One region of the Rhodovulum sulfidophilum DSM 1374 genome, then DNA from elsewhere that is predicted to be linked to it. Evidence: riboswitches for the same ligand, from Rfam matches in the RefSeq annotation. Region 1 holds a riboswitch; the other holds the start of a gene.
What was found. Region 1 has a riboswitch for thiamine pyrophosphate ahead of thiM (hydroxyethylthiazole kinase). Riboswitches for the same ligand answer to the same signal wherever they lie in the genome.
Positions count from the first base shown of each region.

Region 2: it holds a riboswitch for thiamine pyrophosphate, as region 1 does, so the genes downstream of both, thiB (thiamine ABC transporter substrate binding subunit) here and thiM (hydroxyethylthiazole kinase) in region 1, are expected to answer to the same signal.

Region 1 covers NZ_CP015418.1:2,316,222-2,324,355, forward strand. The annotation lists gene A6W98_RS10950 (M1 family metallopeptidase) at 1-384, shown strand, start outside; gene thiE (thiamine phosphate synthase) at 610-1,224, opposite strand; gene thiM (hydroxyethylthiazole kinase) at 1,221-2,036, opposite strand; TPP riboswitch at 2,079-2,175, opposite strand; gene A6W98_RS10965 (RsmB/NOP family class I SAM-dependent RNA methyltransferase) at 2,389-3,564, shown strand; gene A6W98_RS10970 (ATP-binding protein) at 3,668-6,001, shown strand; gene recA (recombinase RecA) at 6,308-7,378, shown strand; gene alaS (alanine--tRNA ligase) at 7,532-8,134, shown strand, end outside.
Region 2 covers NZ_CP015418.1:869,898-878,031, forward strand. The annotation lists gene A6W98_RS04290 (cytochrome b) at 1-718, shown strand, start outside; gene A6W98_RS04295 (cytochrome c1) at 737-1,522, shown strand; gene A6W98_RS04300 (thiamine ABC transporter ATP-binding protein) at 1,650-2,342, opposite strand; gene A6W98_RS04305 (ABC transporter permease family protein) at 2,329-3,903, opposite strand; gene thiB (thiamine ABC transporter substrate binding subunit) at 3,879-4,877, opposite strand; TPP riboswitch at 4,918-5,020, opposite strand; gene aroC (chorismate synthase) at 5,164-6,264, shown strand; gene A6W98_RS04320 (hypothetical protein) at 6,330-6,920, opposite strand; gene A6W98_RS04325 (zinc ribbon domain-containing protein YjdM) at 7,160-7,510, opposite strand; gene A6W98_RS04330 (DEAD/DEAH box helicase) at 7,728-8,134, shown strand, end outside.

The sequences.
Region 1 (8,134 bases):
GGCGCCGGGGCGGCGGCGGCGGCGCTTGGCCCGCGGCTGCTGCATGGCGCGCCGCGGCTGGTCGATGCGGCGGCGGCCGAGGCTGCGCCGGTGCTGGTCGTGCTCGGCTCCGGTGCCGAGGTGGCGGCCTGGCGCCGCGCGCATCTCTCCGCGCCCGCCCCCTGGAGCATGGATGCGGGCCGCGCCCGCGCCTGGGTCGAGCGCGATGCCCGCGGGCGGCTGATCGGTTTTCTCTCGGCCGACCGGACGGAGGATCTGCTGCCCGAGCTGGGGGGGCTGCGCTATCAGGCGGGCCAAAGCTATGCTGCCTTCGCCGATGGCGCCCGGGTGGCGGCGGGCGACTGGCCGGCCGGGGCCTCCGGACTGCGCCGCCGTTTCGACTGAGCGGGCAGCGCTGCGACCGTCCGCTGCGGATCGGGTCGGTGCCGCCTCGGGCAGGTTTTCCGTGCCTGAGGACTTTCTTGATCCGCCGTCCCGTGACCCGGCCTGGACCGGTTGCGTTCATCGGATGCCGGCCATCCTCGGGCTGTTGCCTTTGCCGTAATCGTCCCCGTGCCGGAGCGCGACGCCATCCCACGAGGGGGCACCGGCATCGCGCTCCGGCCGGTCTCAGGCGTTCCTCCAGGCCCCTGCCAGCGCGCGGGCGGCGGCCTCGGGATCGGAGGCGGCCGAGATCGCCGAGACGACGGCCATGCCCGCGGCTCCGGCCGCCTTGAGCGCGTGTGCATCGCCCGCGCCGACGCCGCCGATGGCGACGCAGGGCAGCGCGCTCGCCGCCGCGATCCGCGCCAGCCCGCCAAGGCCGAGCGGTGCTGCGTGATCGGGTTTGGTGGCGGTCGCCCGCACCGGCCCGACGCCGAGATAATCGACGACACCGGCAGGTATCGCGCCGAGATGCGCCATGGCTTCGACCGACAGGCCCAGAAGCCGCCCCGGCCCCAGTGCCCGGCGCAGCGCCAGCGGAGAGCCGTCGGACTGGCCGACATGAAGCCCGTCCGCCCCCGAGGCCAGCACCACCTCGAGCCGGTCGTTCACGATCAGCGGAACGCCGCGCCGGGCCAGCTCGGGTTTCAGCGCGCGGACCAGCTCGATCAGCGCATCGTCCCCGGCCTTCTTGTCGCGCAGCTGCACCATGGTCGCGCCGCCCCGGACCGCGGCCAGAACCAGCTCGGGCGAGGCGCCGTCGGGGGTCACGAAATAGACCGGAAGCCTGCCGCGGATCATGCCGCGCTTACCCGGGCGCCGCGCTCGAGCGTCTCGGGCGTCATCGCATGAAGCGCATCGATCAGCGCCACCGCAAAGCTGCCCGGCCCGGCCGCGCCCTCGGCCGCCTGTTCGCCCGCCAGCCCGAAACAGGCCAGCGCCGCGACGGTCGCCTCGGCGCGGTCGCCGCCGCCGGCCAGGAAGGCCGCGACCAGTGCCGTCAGCGAACAGCCCAGCGCGGTGACCTTCGGCATCAGCGGATGGCCGTTGGCGATACGCCAGGCCCGTGCGCCATCGGTCACGTAATCGACCGGCCCGGTGACCGCGACCACGGCCCAGCTCCGCTCTGCCAGCGCCCGTGCCGCGGCTTCGGCGGCCTCGACGGTATCGGCGCTGTCGGCGCCCCGGCCGCGCGCCTCGACCCCGGCCAGGGCCAGGATTTCCGAGGCATTGCCCCGGATCACCGTCGGTTCGAAGGCCATGAGATCGCCGCAAAGCGCCTGCCGGTAGCTGGTGGCGCCGACCGCGACGGGGTCGAGCACCCAGGGCAGCCCCGCCGCCCGCGCCGCAGCGGCCGCGGCCCGCATCCCCGTCGCCCAGCCGGGCGAGGGCGTGCCGATATTGATCGAAAGCGCCTGTGCCAGCGGTGTGAACTCGCCGGTTTCCTCGGCCGCATGCACCATCGCCGGCGAGGCGCCCGCCGCCAGCAGCACATTCGCGGCCACGTTCATGGCGACGAAATTGGTGATGCACTGCACCAGGGGCGCGCGTTCGCGCATCGCGGCCAGATGCTCTGCGGGCGTTCGAATCGGGTGGTCTGCGGGGGGATGCATCGCGGTCCTCCTTGGGGGGCGGGCAGACGCATCGGTCCCGTCGGGACACGGCACGCGACTTCCTCCGCCAGCATGATCTGGTTCAGGTTCTAAGGGTGCTTCTCAGCCCGGATCGGTCCGGACGCCCCTGTCACGGCTGCCAGCAAACCACGTCCTTGCGCGGATGGAAAGTCCTCTGGCGGCGGCCGCGGCTTGCCAGCGCCGAATGCGGCTGCCAGAAGGCGGGCAGGCGACGGCCCCGGAGGGCGTGGAGCCAGGCGAAAAAAGGCGCGAAGGAGCCAGGGATGACGGGGCGCGAGGCAGGGGCCAGTGATGGCGGGCGCAGGTTTATCCGGACCGTGCGGGGGGCGAGATGACGCCCGCGGCGCGGATCGCGGCGGCGGCCGAGCTGCTCGATGCCTGGCGCGCGGGCGCGCCGGCCGAAAAGCTGCTGACCACCTGGGCGCGGCAGAACCGCTTTGCCGGATCGAAGGACCGCGCCGCGATCCGCGATCATGTCTTCGATGCGATCCGCTGCCTGCGCTCCTTCGCCGCGCTGGGCGGGGCCGCGACCGGGCGCGGGCTTATGCTGGGGATGCTGCGCGCCGCGGGCACCGATCCCGACACCGTCTTCACCGGCCTGGGCCATGCCCCGGCGCCTTTGGGGCCGGAGGAACGCGCCCCGGGGCCGGCGCTTGCCGATCTGCCCGAGCCGGTCGCCTGCGATTGCCCCGAGGCGCTGGAGCGGCTGCTGCGCGAGAGCCTGGGGGCCGATTTCCGTCCGGTGATGGAGCGGCTCCGGCAGCGCGCCCCGGTGTTCCTGCGGGTCAATACGCGTCTGGGCGACCCCGCTTCGGTGGCGGCGCGGCTGGCCGGGGAGGGGGTCGAGACCCGCCCGCATGCGCTCTCGCCCACAGCGCTGGAGGTGGTGGCGGGCGCGCGCCGGGTGCATCTGTCGCGTGCCTTTGCCGAGGGGCTGGTCGAATTGCAGGATGCTGCCTCGCAGGCGGTGGCCGACATGATGCCGCTGGCCGAGGGCGCGCGGGTGCTCGACTATTGCGCGGGCGGCGGCGGCAAGACGCTGGCGATGGCCGCGCGCGGGGGCGCCCGGCATTTCGCCCATGACGCGGCGCCGCAGCGGATGCGCGATCTGCCCGCGCGGGCCGAACGGGCAGGGGTCGCGGTGCACTGTCTCGACGGTACCGCGCTGGGGGAGGCCGCCCCCTTCGATCTGGTGCTGTGCGATGTGCCCTGTTCGGGCAGCGGTGCCTGGCGCCGGAGCCCGGAGGCCAAATGGCGCACCAGCCCTGCCGATCTCGCCCGGTTGACCGCGCTGCAGGAAGAAATTCTCGGTCGCGCGGCCGGATTGGTGGCGCCGGGCGGGCATCTTGCCTATGCGACCTGTTCGCTGCTTGCCGCCGAGAACGGTGCACGGATCGGCCGGTTTCTCGCCGCCTTCCCGGGCTGGGTGCTCAGTTCCGAACGACGGCTGACGCCGCTCGACGGCGGCGACGGGTTCTATGCCGCGGTGATGCGGCGCCCGGGCTGAGCGGCGGCGAAGATCGGCCATCCTCTGGTCCGCGCGGCCGTATTAACCCGAGGTTAATACCTGTGGAGAAGAGTGGGCGAAACCGTCCTGCCGGGAGGCTCTCTTGCCGCATTTCATGCCCGTATTGCTGTCTGTCCGCCGTTCGGCCGCCGCTTTTGCCGATCGTGCCTGGGTCGCGCTGGCCCTTGGCATCCTGCTTGCGATCGCGGCCTGGACCTCGCCCTGGCCCTGGCTTTTCGCGCCGCTGCTGACCGCGGGCGTCACCCTGGGCTGTCTGGCCGCGCTGTTGCGGATCCTGGGGCGGCCGGTCTCCGATATTCCCTCCGACAGGCTCAGACGGCTTTGTGCCTGCACGCCCGGCGCCACGCTGGTCACCGATGCAGAAGGGCGGGTGCTGATCGCCAGCCCCGAGGCGCAGCGCCGGGTCGCGGCGATGCGCGGCCAGCCGGTGGCCGACGCCCTGCAGGCGCTGTTTGCCGATCCCCGGCGCGCGGTCGGCGATCTGATCGCGGCCGCAGCAAGGGGGCTGCCCGCCTCGGCCCGTCGCTCGCTGGCATCGGGGCCGCTGCAGGTCGGGGTCGAGCGGGCGGGTTCGGGACTGTTTCTGTGGCGCTTCGATTCCAGCGCGACCGACGGCCCCGAGATCGCGCTGCCGATGGTGCGGCTCGACCCGGCCGGACGGCTTTCGGTGATCAACGCCGCCGCCCGCGCGCTGGTGGGGCAGAGCCATGAGGCGGTCGCGGCGCTTCTGGCCGGGGCCTCGGACGAGACCGAAGAGGTGGTGGTCGAGACCCCCGAAGGTCCGAGCCGGCGCCGCCTGCTGCAGCTGCGCATGGCCGATGGCGGGCGCGAATTCTATATCCTGCCGCAAGGGCCCGCCTCCCGCGTCGCCGAGGCGCCCGAGGGGTTTCTCGATGCGCTGCCGGTGGCGCTTCTGCAACTCGATACCGACGGCACGGTGCGGCTGTCCAACGCCCGGGCGGTCCGGCTTCTGGGCGGCGAGCCGGGCGAGGCGCTGAACCTCTGCGACCGGCTCGAGGGGCTCGGCCGTCCGGTCAGCGACTGGCTGGCCGATGCCGCGCAGGGCCGCGCGCCGAACACGGCCGAGGTGCTGCGGGTCGCGCGCGACGACCGCGAGGTCTTCGTGCAGGTGGCGCTGGCGCGGATGGCCGAGGGCGCGCTGGTCGCGGTGCTGCATGACGTGACCGAGATGAAGACGCTGGAGGCGCAGTTCACGCAAAGCCAGAAGATGCAGGCGATCGGCCAGCTTGCGGGCGGGGTGGCGCATGACTTCAACAACCTGCTGACCGCGATTTCGGGCCATTGCGACCTGCTGATGCTGCGCCATGATGCGGGCGATCCCGATTACGGCGATCTGGTGCAGATCCACCAGAATGCCAACCGCGCGGCAAGCCTGGTGGGCCAGCTTCTGGCCTTCTCGCGCAAGCAGACGCTGAGCCCCGAGGTGCTCGACCTGCGCGACACGATGGGCGAGCTGGCCCATCTGCTCGACCGGCTGGTGGGCGAGAAGGTGCAGCTGAGGATGCGCCATGCCGAGGCGTTGCCGCCGATCCGCGCCGACAAGCGCCAGCTCGAACAGGTGGTGATGAACCTGGTGGTCAATGCCCGCGATGCGATGCCCGAGGGCGGCGAGATCCGGATCGAGACCGAGGCGGTGCAGCTGAGCACCGAATTGCAGCGCGACCGCGCCGTGGTGCCGCCCGGCCCCTATGCGATGATCCGGGTGCGCGACGAGGGCCAGGGCATTCCGCCCGACCGTCTGAGCAAGATCTTCGAGCCCTTCTATACCAGCAAGCGCCCCGGCGAGGGGACCGGGCTCGGCCTCTCGACCGTCTATGGCATCGTCAAGCAGACCGGCGGCTTCGTCTTCGTCGACAGCACGGTCGGGCAGGGCAGCTGCTTCTCGGTCTACCTGCCGACCCATAGCGGCAAGGTCGGCCCGGTCGCGCCCCTGCAGGAGAGCGGTGCGGTCGAGGACATGCCGGGCTCGGCGGTGGTCCTGCTGGTCGAGGACGAGGCGCCGGTCCGCTCCTTCGCGGCCCGCGCGATGCGCATGCGCGGCCATACCGTCCTCGAGGCCGAAAGCGGCGAGGAGGCGCTGGAAACGCTGGCCGATCCCGAGCTCAAGGTCGATGTCTTCGTGACCGATGTGGTGATGCCGGGGCTCGACGGCCCGGGTTGGGTCAGCAAGGCGCTGGCCGCCCGTCCCGGGACCCGGGTGATCTTCGTCTCGGGCTATGCCGAGGACAGCTTCGGCGAGATCAAGGCGCGGATCCCGAATTCGGTCTATCTGCCCAAGCCGTTCTCGCTGGCCGATCTGACCGCCACGGTCCAGCGCCAGCTGCGCGCCGCCGCCGAGCCGGGCGATACGGAGGGGCAGCGCGACAAGGGCAAGCTGCCAGAGCAGGTGCCGTGAGCGGGCGCGGCACCGCCCGCCTTCATTGATCCGATTGCGGCGCCGCCGGGTGTGAATGGAATCTGGAATTGTATTTAATAATCAAATATATGCGATGCCACCTTCAAGCGATATCCGTTGTCGCCCGGCCGTCATCCAGCACGATCTTGCCCGTCGTGAACACTTCCTTAACCGTTTCGGCCAATCCTGAGAACGGGAACAATTTGACTTGAAATGTTCTCTTTTTGGTCTCATATGGTTGAGAACAATCCACGAACGATAGCAGCGATTGCCGCCCGCTTCCGGGTGTGGAATAAGGAACCAAACATGGCGACGGCGAACCTCCTGGACATGGCAGACAAGAAAGCTTCGGACAAACAGAAGGCGCTCGACTCGGCGCTGGCCCAGATCGAACGGCAGTTCGGCAAGGGCTCGATCATGCGGCTGGGTGCCGACAACCCGGTGCAGGAGATCGAGTCGACCTCGACCGGCTCGCTCGGGCTCGACATCGCGCTGGGGATCGGCGGTCTGCCCAAGGGCCGGATCATCGAGATCTACGGCCCCGAGAGCTCGGGCAAGACGACGCTGACGCTGCATTGCGTGGCCGAGGAGCAGAAGAAGGGCGGCGTCTGCGCCTTCGTCGATGCAGAACATGCGCTCGATCCGGTCTATGCCAGAAAGCTTGGCGTGAATCTCGACGAGCTTCTGATCAGCCAGCCCGACACCGGCGAACAGGCCCTGGAAATCGTCGACACGCTGGTGCGCTCGGGCGCGGTCAGCATGGTGGTGGTCGATTCGGTTGCCGCGCTGACACCCAAATCGGAACTCGAAGGCGACATGGGCGATTCCAATGTCGGCGTGCATGCCCGGCTGATGAGCCAGGCGATGCGCAAGCTGACGGGTTCGATCAGCCGCTCGAAATGCATGGTGATCTTCATCAACCAGATCCGGATGAAGATCGGCGTGATGTTCGGCAGCCCCGAGACCACCACCGGTGGCAATGCGCTGAAATTCTACAGCTCTGTCCGGCTGGATATCCGCCGGATCGGGTCGATCAAGGACCGCGACGAGGTGGTGGGCAACGCCACCAAGGTCAAGGTCGTCAAGAACAAGGTGGCCCCGCCCTTCAAGCAGGTCGAATTCGACATCATGTATGGCGAAGGCATCTCGAAGATGGGCGAGATCCTCGATCTGGGCGTCAAGGCGGGCGTGGTCGACAAGTCGGGCTCGTGGTATTCCTATGGCGACGAGCGGATCGGGCAGGGGCGCGAGAATGCCAAGAATTTCCTGCGCGAGAACAGTGCCGTCGCGCTGCAGATCGAGGACAAGATCCGTGCCGCGCACGGGCTCGATTTCCACATAAGCGGCGACGAGAATGACGAGATGATCGAGGACTGACGGTCCTGTCCTGCCGACGCCGTGAACACCCGCCCCTCGTGGCGGGTGTTGCGCATTCGGGGCATGGCTTGTGTCTGACCCATGGACAGGCCCCGCCCGCGGCGATACATCGGACGACAAACCGGAAAAACTCCCCCGAAAGGTCTCAGACCGATGCCCAGCCTGAACGAAATCCGCTCGACATTCCTGAGCTATTTCGAACGGAACGGCCACGAGGTGGTCGACAGCTCGCCGCTCGTTCCCCGCAACGATCCCACGCTCATGTTCGCCAATTCGGGCATGGTGCAGTTCAAGAACCTCTTCACCGGGGTCGAGAAACGGGACTATACCCGCGCCACCACCGCGCAGAAATGCGTGCGCGCCGGCGGCAAGCATAACGACCTCGATAATGTCGGCTATACCGCGCGCCACCATACCTTCTTCGAGATGCTGGGGAATTTCAGCTTCGGCGACTATTTCAAGTCCGAGGCCATCCCCTTCGCCTGGGAATTGCTGACCCGCGAATTCGGGATCCCGAAGGACCGGCTTCTGGTGACGGTCTATCATACCGATGACGACGCGGCGGCGATCTGGAAGAAGGTCGCGGGGCTCTCCGACGACCGGATCATCCGGATCCCGACCAGCGACAATTTCTGGCAGATGGGCGATACCGGCCCCTGCGGCCCCTGCACCGAGATCTTCTACGATCACGGCGATCACATCTGGGGCGGCCCGCCCGGATCGGCCGACGAGGATGGCGACCGCTTCATCGAGATC
Region 2 (8,134 bases), 1.4 Mb from region 1:
GCTGTCGATCGTCCACGTCTGGGCCTTCCACACCACCGGCAACTCGAACCCCACGGGTGTTGAGGTCCGCCGCGGCTCGAAGGACGAGGCCGAAAAGGACACGCTGCCCTTCTGGCCCTATTTCGTCATGAAGGACCTGTTCGCGCTTGGCGTCGTCCTCTTGGTGTTCTTCGCCATCGTCGGCTTCATGCCGAACTATCTGGGTCACCCCGACAACTACATCGAGGCGAACCCGCTCCAGACGCCGACGCATATCGTGCCGGAATGGTACTTCCTGCCCTTCTACGCGATCCTGCGGGCCTTCACCGGCGATGTCTGGGTGGTGATGATCGCCGACTGGCTGACCTTCGGTGTCGTCAATGCCAAGTTCTTCGGCGTGCTGGCGATGTTCGGCTCGATCCTGGTCATGGCGCTGGTGCCCTGGCTCGACACCTCGAATGTGCGCTCGGGCCGCTTCCGTCCGCAGTTCCGCATCGCCTTCTGGCTGTTCGTGGTCGATTTCGTGGTGCTGACCTGGGCGGGCGGCATGCCGGCCGAGGCGGTCTATGCCAATATCTCGCTGGTGGGCGCGGCCTACTGGTTCGCCTATTTCCTCGTGATCCTGCCGGTTCTGGGCGTGATCGAGAAGCCGGAGCCGCTTCCGGAAACCATCGAGGAAGACTTCAACGCCCATTACGGCGACGGCGCCGCGGCCGGCACAGCCACCCCGGCCGAGTGAGAGAAGGGATCGGATAAGATGTTCAAGAAACTGACGATCACTGCCCTGACCGCCCTGACGCTTGGGGCGGGTGGCGCCTGGGCGGCCGAAGGCGGTCACGTGACGGACTACAAGTTCTCGTTCGAGGGCCCCTTCGGCAAATACGATCAGGCCCAGCTGCAACGCGGGCTGCAGATCTACACCCAGATCTGCTCGGTCTGTCACGGGCTGAAATTCGTGCCGCTGCGCTCGCTCTCCGAGCCTGGCGGGCCGTCGCTCAGCGACGATGCGATGCGGGCCTATGCCGAGACCTTCGAGGTCTTCGACCCCGAGCTCGACGATTACCGGACGGCCAAGCCCACGGATCACTTCCCCGAGGGCACCTATCCGGGCGCGCCCGACCTCAGCCTGATGGCGAAGGGCCGGGCCGGTTTCCACGGGCCTCTCGGCACCGGGATCTCGCAGTTCTTCAAGGGCATGGGCGGACCGGAATACATCACTTCCTACCTGCTCGCCTTCACCGACGAGACCAAGGAAGAGGCCGGCACGCTCTACTATCAGAACCCGGTCTTCTCGACCGGCTGGAGCGCGATGCCGCCGCAGCTTTTCGGCGATGATGTCGAATATGCCGACGGCACCGAGGCGACCATGGAACAGGAAGCCAAGGACATCGCGGCCTTCCTGATGTGGACCGCCGAGCCCAAGCTGATGGCGCGCAAGGAAGCGGGCGTGATCTCCGTCCTGTTCCTGGGCGTGCTGACGGTTCTGCTCTACCTCACCAACAAGCGTCTCTGGGCCCCCTACAAGCCCAAGAAGCAGATCTGATCTCCCGGACCTCCGGTTGACGGAAACGCGCCCTTCGGGGCGCGTTTTTCGTTTTGACCGGTCCCGGCGGGGTCGTGCGCATCCGGCCGTGGCGGGGTATTTCTTCCAAGAAGAAGATGAGAGCGGCTCAGCCCAGATAGGCGCGAAGCGCGGGCGGCGGGTCGGCCAGAAGCCTTTCGGTCGGCCGGGGCGGATGGGCCCGGCCCTCGGCCACCAGGACGGTTTCGTCCGCGATGGCGCGGGCATCGGCCGGGTCATGCGTCACGAACAGCACGGTGGCATCGGTCTCGCGGGCGAGCTCGGCCACGAGAGCGAGCATCTCGGCCTTGAGCGCGGGGCCGAGCGCCGCGAAGGGTTCGTCGAGCAGCATCAGAGGTCGGTTGCGCAGCAGCATTCGCGCCAGTGCAACCCGACCGCGTTGCCCGCCCGAGAGCGCGGCCGGTTTCCGCTCGCCGAGCCCACCGAGCCCGACCCGGTCGAGCGCGGCCTCGACCGCGCGGCTCTGGGCCGGGGTCAGACGCAGGTCGGGCCGGAGGCCTAGCCCGACATTCCCGGCCGCGCTCAGGTGCGGAAAGAGGTTGTTGTCCTGAAACAGCACCGAAAGCGGCCTGTCGCCGGGGGCAAGCGGGCCGAGATCGCTGCCTTGCCAGAGCACCCGGCCGCGATCGGGCGCGAGAAAGCCCGCGATGCTGTCGAGCAGCGTCGACTTGCCCGCGCCCGAGGGCCCGAGCAGCGCCACGATCCGGCCCGGCGCGACGGTCAGGTCTGCTTCGAGCACGAAATTGCCCTGCCGGATGGCGAGGCCCTCAAGGTTCAGCACGGGCGCGTCCTCCGCGGTCGAAGATCCAGAACAGCCCGAGGCTGAGCACCAGCAGCAGGAGGCCGGCGGCGGCCGCGCTGTCCATCTGGTAGGCCGCCATCAGCCCGTAAAGCTGCAGCGGCAGGGTGGCATGGCCCGGGTCGGAAAACAGCGCGATCACGCCCAGATCGCCCATCGAGAGCGCGGCGGAAAGCCCGAGCGTGAAGCCTATGGGCCGGCGCAGGCGCGGCAGCAGCATCAGCCTGAGCCGCGCCCGCCCGGTCATGCCGAGACTGTCGGCGAGGCGGCCATGGCTGCGTTCGGCCTCGGCCACGGTCGGCACCAGGGCGCGCAGTGCGAAGGGCAGGCTCATCGCGGCATTGACGGTCGCGGTGACCGGCAGCGCCAGAAGCCGCGGATCGGCCAGCGGGAAGAGCAGGATGAAAAGCCCGGTCCCCATCACCAGCGGCGAGGCGGCAATGGTGAGCGTGCCCGCCGCCTGTATCGTCCGGCCGGCCAGGCCGCCGAGCCGGTCGATGGCGATGGCCATCGGCAGCGCCAGCGCCAGTGTCAGCGCCGCGGATCCGAGTGCCACGGCAATGGAGCGGAGCGCCGCGGCATAGACCGAGGCGGGCAGACCGGCGAGGCCCGGCAGGCCGCGCAGGGCCACCATGGCAAGCGGCAGGATCAGGAACAGCGCTGCCAGCCCGAGACAGGCCATGTCCTGCAGCCGCAACCCGCGCCCGTCCGGCCCGATCTGCGCCACGGGGCGGTCGAGCCCCGGGCCGAAGGCGCCCGGCACCGCGATGGCAAAGGCCGCCAGCGCGGCCGTGATCGAGACCCCGACCTGGATCAGCGCCAGCCAGGCGGCGCGGCCCAGGTCGAATTCGAAGCGGAAGGCCTGGTAGATCGCCAGCTCGATCGTGGTCGCGCGGGGTCCGCCGCCCAGCGTCAGGGCGACCGCGAAGCTGGTCAGGCAGATCAGGAAGACGACGAGGAAGGCGCCGGGCAGCACCTCGCGCAGCATCGGGCGCTCGAGATGGCGAAAGCGTTCGGCCGGGCCGAAGCCGAGGGCGGCGGCCAGCCGGAATCGCTCGGCCGGGATTGCCAGCCAGCCCTGCAGCACCAGCCTTGTGGCAAGCGGCAGGTTGAAGAAGACATGGGCCAGCACCACGCCGAAGGGGCCGTAGATGTCGACCGGGCCCAGTCCGAGCGGCGCGAGCGCGTGGGACAGAAGGCCGCTTCGGCCGAAGACGGCCAGAAGGCCCATCACCGCGACGATGACCGGCAGGATGAAGGGCGCGCCCAGAAGGGTGATCAGCACGCCCCGCCCCCGGAAGCGGCGCCGGGCCAGCGCCCGGGCCACCGGCACTGCCAGCAGGGTGCTGAGCGCGGCCGAGGCCAGCGCCTGGAGAAGCGTGAAGCGTATCGCGGCCAGATCGGCGGCGCCAAGCCCGGCGCCGCCCGGCTCGGCGCGCCAGGCCACGGCCGCGATGGTGCCGAGCGCCAGCGTCAGCGCCAGTGCCGCGGCGCCGATCCCGAGCCCGGTTGCGATGCCTAGCGGCTGAGCGCGTCGCGCCATTCGGCGAGGGCCTCGTCTCGGACCCGGGCGGCCTCGTCTGCGGGGAAGAGCAGCGCGGTATCGGGCTGGATCAGGGTCTCGAAGCCCGCCGGCAGCCCGGCTTCGGGCGTGACCGCGGGATACATCCAGTTGGTGGTGGGGATCGCCGCCTGGAACGGCTCGGTCAGCATGAAGTCGAGGAATTGCCGGGCCAGCTCGGGCTGGTCGGAGGAGGCCAGGAGGCCCGCCACCTCGATCTGCAGGTAATGGCCCTCGTCGAAGCGGGCGGCGGCCTTGGTATCGTCATCTTCGGCGATCAGGTGATAGGCGGGCGAGGTGGTATAGGACAGTGCCATGTCGGCCTCGCCGTCGATGAACAGGCCGTAGGATTCGGTCCAGCCCTTGGTGACGGTCAGGATATGCGGTGCAAGCCCTTCCCAGATCTCGGGGGCGCGCTCGCCATAGGCGGCCCTGACCCAGAGCAGCAGCCCCAGTCCCGGGGTCGAGCTGCGCGGGTCCTGGATCACGATCTTCAGATCCTCGGGCGCGGCGATCAGCGCCTCGAAGCTTTCGGGCGGTTCCGGCAGCCGGGTCTTGTCGTAGACGAAGGCGAAATAGCTCCAGTCATAGGGCAGGAACAGCGGGTCGTTCCAGGCGACCGGCAGATCGAGCCGGTCGGGGTCCTGGTCATGCGGCGCGAACAGCCCGGTCTCGGCGGCGGCGGCGGTGAGGTTGGTGTCGAGGCCCAGCACCAGGTCGGCCCGGGTCCGTTCGCCTTCGAGCCGGAGCCGGGCCAGGAGCGCCGCGCCATCGCCCGCCGCCACGAAATTCAGGTCGCAGCCGCATGTCTTCTCGAAGGCGGCCTCGACGATCGGGCCGGGGCCCCATTCGGCCACGAAACTCTCATAGGTGTAGACCGTCAGCACCGGCCGGTCGGCCGCCGATGCGGGCAGGGCGGTTGCGGCCAGTGCCGCTGCAAGGAACGGGATACGCATGGTCCTCCTCCAAAGATGGGGGCGGACGGGCAAGGGTGGAAATCTGTCCAGGGGCCTTCCCTCCGCCGGTTCTAACCGGGTCAGGTTCAACGGGTTCGCGGGTTGCGCATCTCAGCCCCTTTGGGGCACCCCGAGGTGGCCGCCACGCTAGCGCCCCGCCCCGGGCTGCGCAAGCCAAACCCCCCGGGGCCGCCTGTCAGGCCGGCTGCCATGAACGGCCGGGGGCCAAAGCTCTTGAGAGGCCGACCTCCGGCGGTTATGCCCATGGGCCAAAGGAGATCGCCCCATGAGCCTGAACACCTTCGGCCATCTGTTCCGCGTCACCACCTGGGGCGAAAGCCACGGGCCCGCGCTTGGCGCCACGGTCGACGGCTGTCCGCCCGGCATCGCGATCGATGCGGCGATGCTGCAGCACTGGCTCGACCGGCGGCGGCCCGGCCAGAACCGCTTTACCACCCAGCGCCGCGAGCCCGATGCGGTCGAGATCCTGTCGGGCGTGTTCGAGGGGCAAAGCACCGGCACGCCGATCCAGCTGATGATCCGCAACACCGATCAGCGCTCGAAGGATTACGGCGAGATCGCTCGGACCTTCCGGCCCGGCCATGCCGACATCACCTACTGGCAGAAATACGGCATCCGCGATTATCGGGGCGGTGGCCGGTCCTCGGCGCGCGAGACCGCGGCCAGGGTCGCGGCGGGCGGCGTGGCGCGGGCCGCGCTGGCGGCACTGGCGCCGGATCTGAGGATTTCCGGCTACATGGTGCAGATCGGCCCCCATGCCATCGACCGCGCCCGGTTCGATGCCGACGAGATCGAGCGCAACCCGTTCTGGGCGCCCGACAGGCTGGCGGCGGCGGAATGGGAAGGCCATATCGACGCGCTGCGCAAGGCCGGCAATTCGGTCGGCGCGGTGGTCGAGGTGGTGGCTTCGGGCGTGCCCGCGGGTCTCGGCGCGCCGGTCTACGGCAAGCTCGACACCGATCTGGCGGCCGCGATGATGAGCATCAATGCCGTGAAGGGCGTCGAGATCGGCGATGGCATGGCGGTGGCGGCGCTGAGCGGGGTCGAGAATGCCGACGAGATCACCATGGGCCCCGACGGTCCTGTCTATGCCTCGAACCATGCCGGCGGCATTCTGGGCGGCATCTCGACGGGTCAGGACGTGGTGGTCCGCTTCGCGGTCAAGCCGACATCCTCGATCCTGACGCCGCGGCGGACCATCACCAGAACGGGCGAAGAGACCGAGATCGTCACCAAGGGTCGCCATGACCCCTGCGTCGGCATTCGCGCGGTGCCGGTGGGCGAGGCGATGATGGCCTGCGTCCTGCTCGATCATCTGCTGCTGCATCGCGGCCAGATCGGCGAAAGCCGGGGCCGGATCGGCTAGCAGGGTCGCGGCATCCGGCTGTGCGACGGGCGGATCGTGGATCCGCCCTGTTCCCGCATCTTCGCCTAGCCGCGGCCGCGCCAGAAGAATTCGCGCCCGAAGGAATACAGCACGCCCGAGCTGAACAGCACGCAGAGCACGCCGACGATTTCGAGCACGCCGCCGATCCAGGACAGCAGGGGCCATTCGGGCAGGATGCGGCCGACCACCACCATCACGAGGCCGGCCAGGCCGAGCAGGGCGAAATCGCGGGCCATCGCGGCAGGGCTTTTCCAGCCAAGCGCGTCCAGCATCGAGAGTTTCGAGTCGCCTTCCGCCGCCTCGTCAGAGGGGTCGGGCTCGCGCAGCGCGGGAAGCTGGACCGGCTTGTCCGTGATTTCGGTCCCTGTAGAGGCTGCGGCCGCCATGGCGGGCTGCGGGGCAGGGGCGGGCTGTCCGGCGGGACGGGCGCGGCGCGGCAGGGCGGAAAGCCAGCGCTCCATCTTCTCGGGATGGCGCATATAGAGGATGCAGGCCGTCGCGACCGCTACCAGAACCAGCGCCAGGAGGCTGAACCAGGGGCCGATCAGGACCCCGAACAGCCCAAGAAGATAAAGCACCAGCAACAGGAGCGCGATACGGCCTCCCTGGCCGATAAGCTTCCGTAGAGACGGCATGGGGCACCTCACTGGCTGATTGCTGCAGTTTCAGACCGCATATGGGAGGATTCAATGGGAAATGTCAGTGGCAGTTTGCCGCGCAGCGATGATGTCGGCGATGAAATCGGGGACTTGCGGCGGGCGATGTTCCGTGCCCCGGCCGCCTGTCGGGGGCTGTGCGCGGCTCCGGGGCAACGGATATCCGGTCCGGCAGCGGCGGCAGGGGTGGCCCGCTCCGGTCCCGGACGGAGGCGGCGCTAGTCCTGCACCTTCTTCACGAATTGCGACTTCAGGCCCATCTTGCCGAATCCCGGGATGGTGCAGTCGATATCGTGGTCGCCCGCGACCAGACGGATGCCGCGGACCTTGGTGCCGACCTTGAGCGGCGCCGAGGCGCCCTTGACCTTGAGGCTCTTGATCACGGTCACGGTGTCGCCGTCCTGAAGCAGGTTGCCGACGCTGTCGCGGATGCCGGAGCCGGCCTCCTCGGACGGGTCATCCGAACCCGGGGCCCATTCATGGCCGCATTCCGGGCAGGTCAGAAGCGCGTCGACCTGGTAGGTGAAGCTCGAGGCGCATTCGGGGCAGGGGGGCAGGGTATCTGTCATGCCCCGGCTATAGCCAGCGGCCGGTCCGAAAGCCAGCCCCAGATCCGCGCACCCGATCCGTGCCCGATGACCCGGATCAACATGCCCGATCCGCTTGCAGCCAGGGCGCCCGGATCGGCCCCGGGATCAATTGCCTAGACATGCCGGGCGCGATACCCTAGCAGGTGCAGTCTTTGGCCCGCCATGTCGGCGCGCCCGCCCCACGGATGGTCCCCACATGATCCCGTCTCTCTCCGAAGCCCTCGCCGAACGCGGGTTCGACACGCTGACCGACGTGCAGAAAGCCGTCACCGCCCCCGAGCTTGCGGGGGCCGACCTGCTGGTCTCGGCCCAGACCGGGTCGGGCAAGACGGTGGGCTTCGGGCTTGCCATCGCGCCGACGCTGATGGGCGAGGAGAACCGGATGGGTCCGCCCGCCGCGCCGCTGGCGCTGGTGGTTGCGCCGACCCGCGAACTGGCGCTGCAGGTCCAGCGCGAACTGGTCTGGCTGTATGCCCGGACGGGGGCGAAGGTGGTGTCCTGCATCGGCGGCATGGATGCCCGCGACGAACGCCGGGCGCTTGACCGCGGCGCCCATATCGTCGTCGGCACACCGGGGCGGCTGCGCGACCATATCACCCGCGG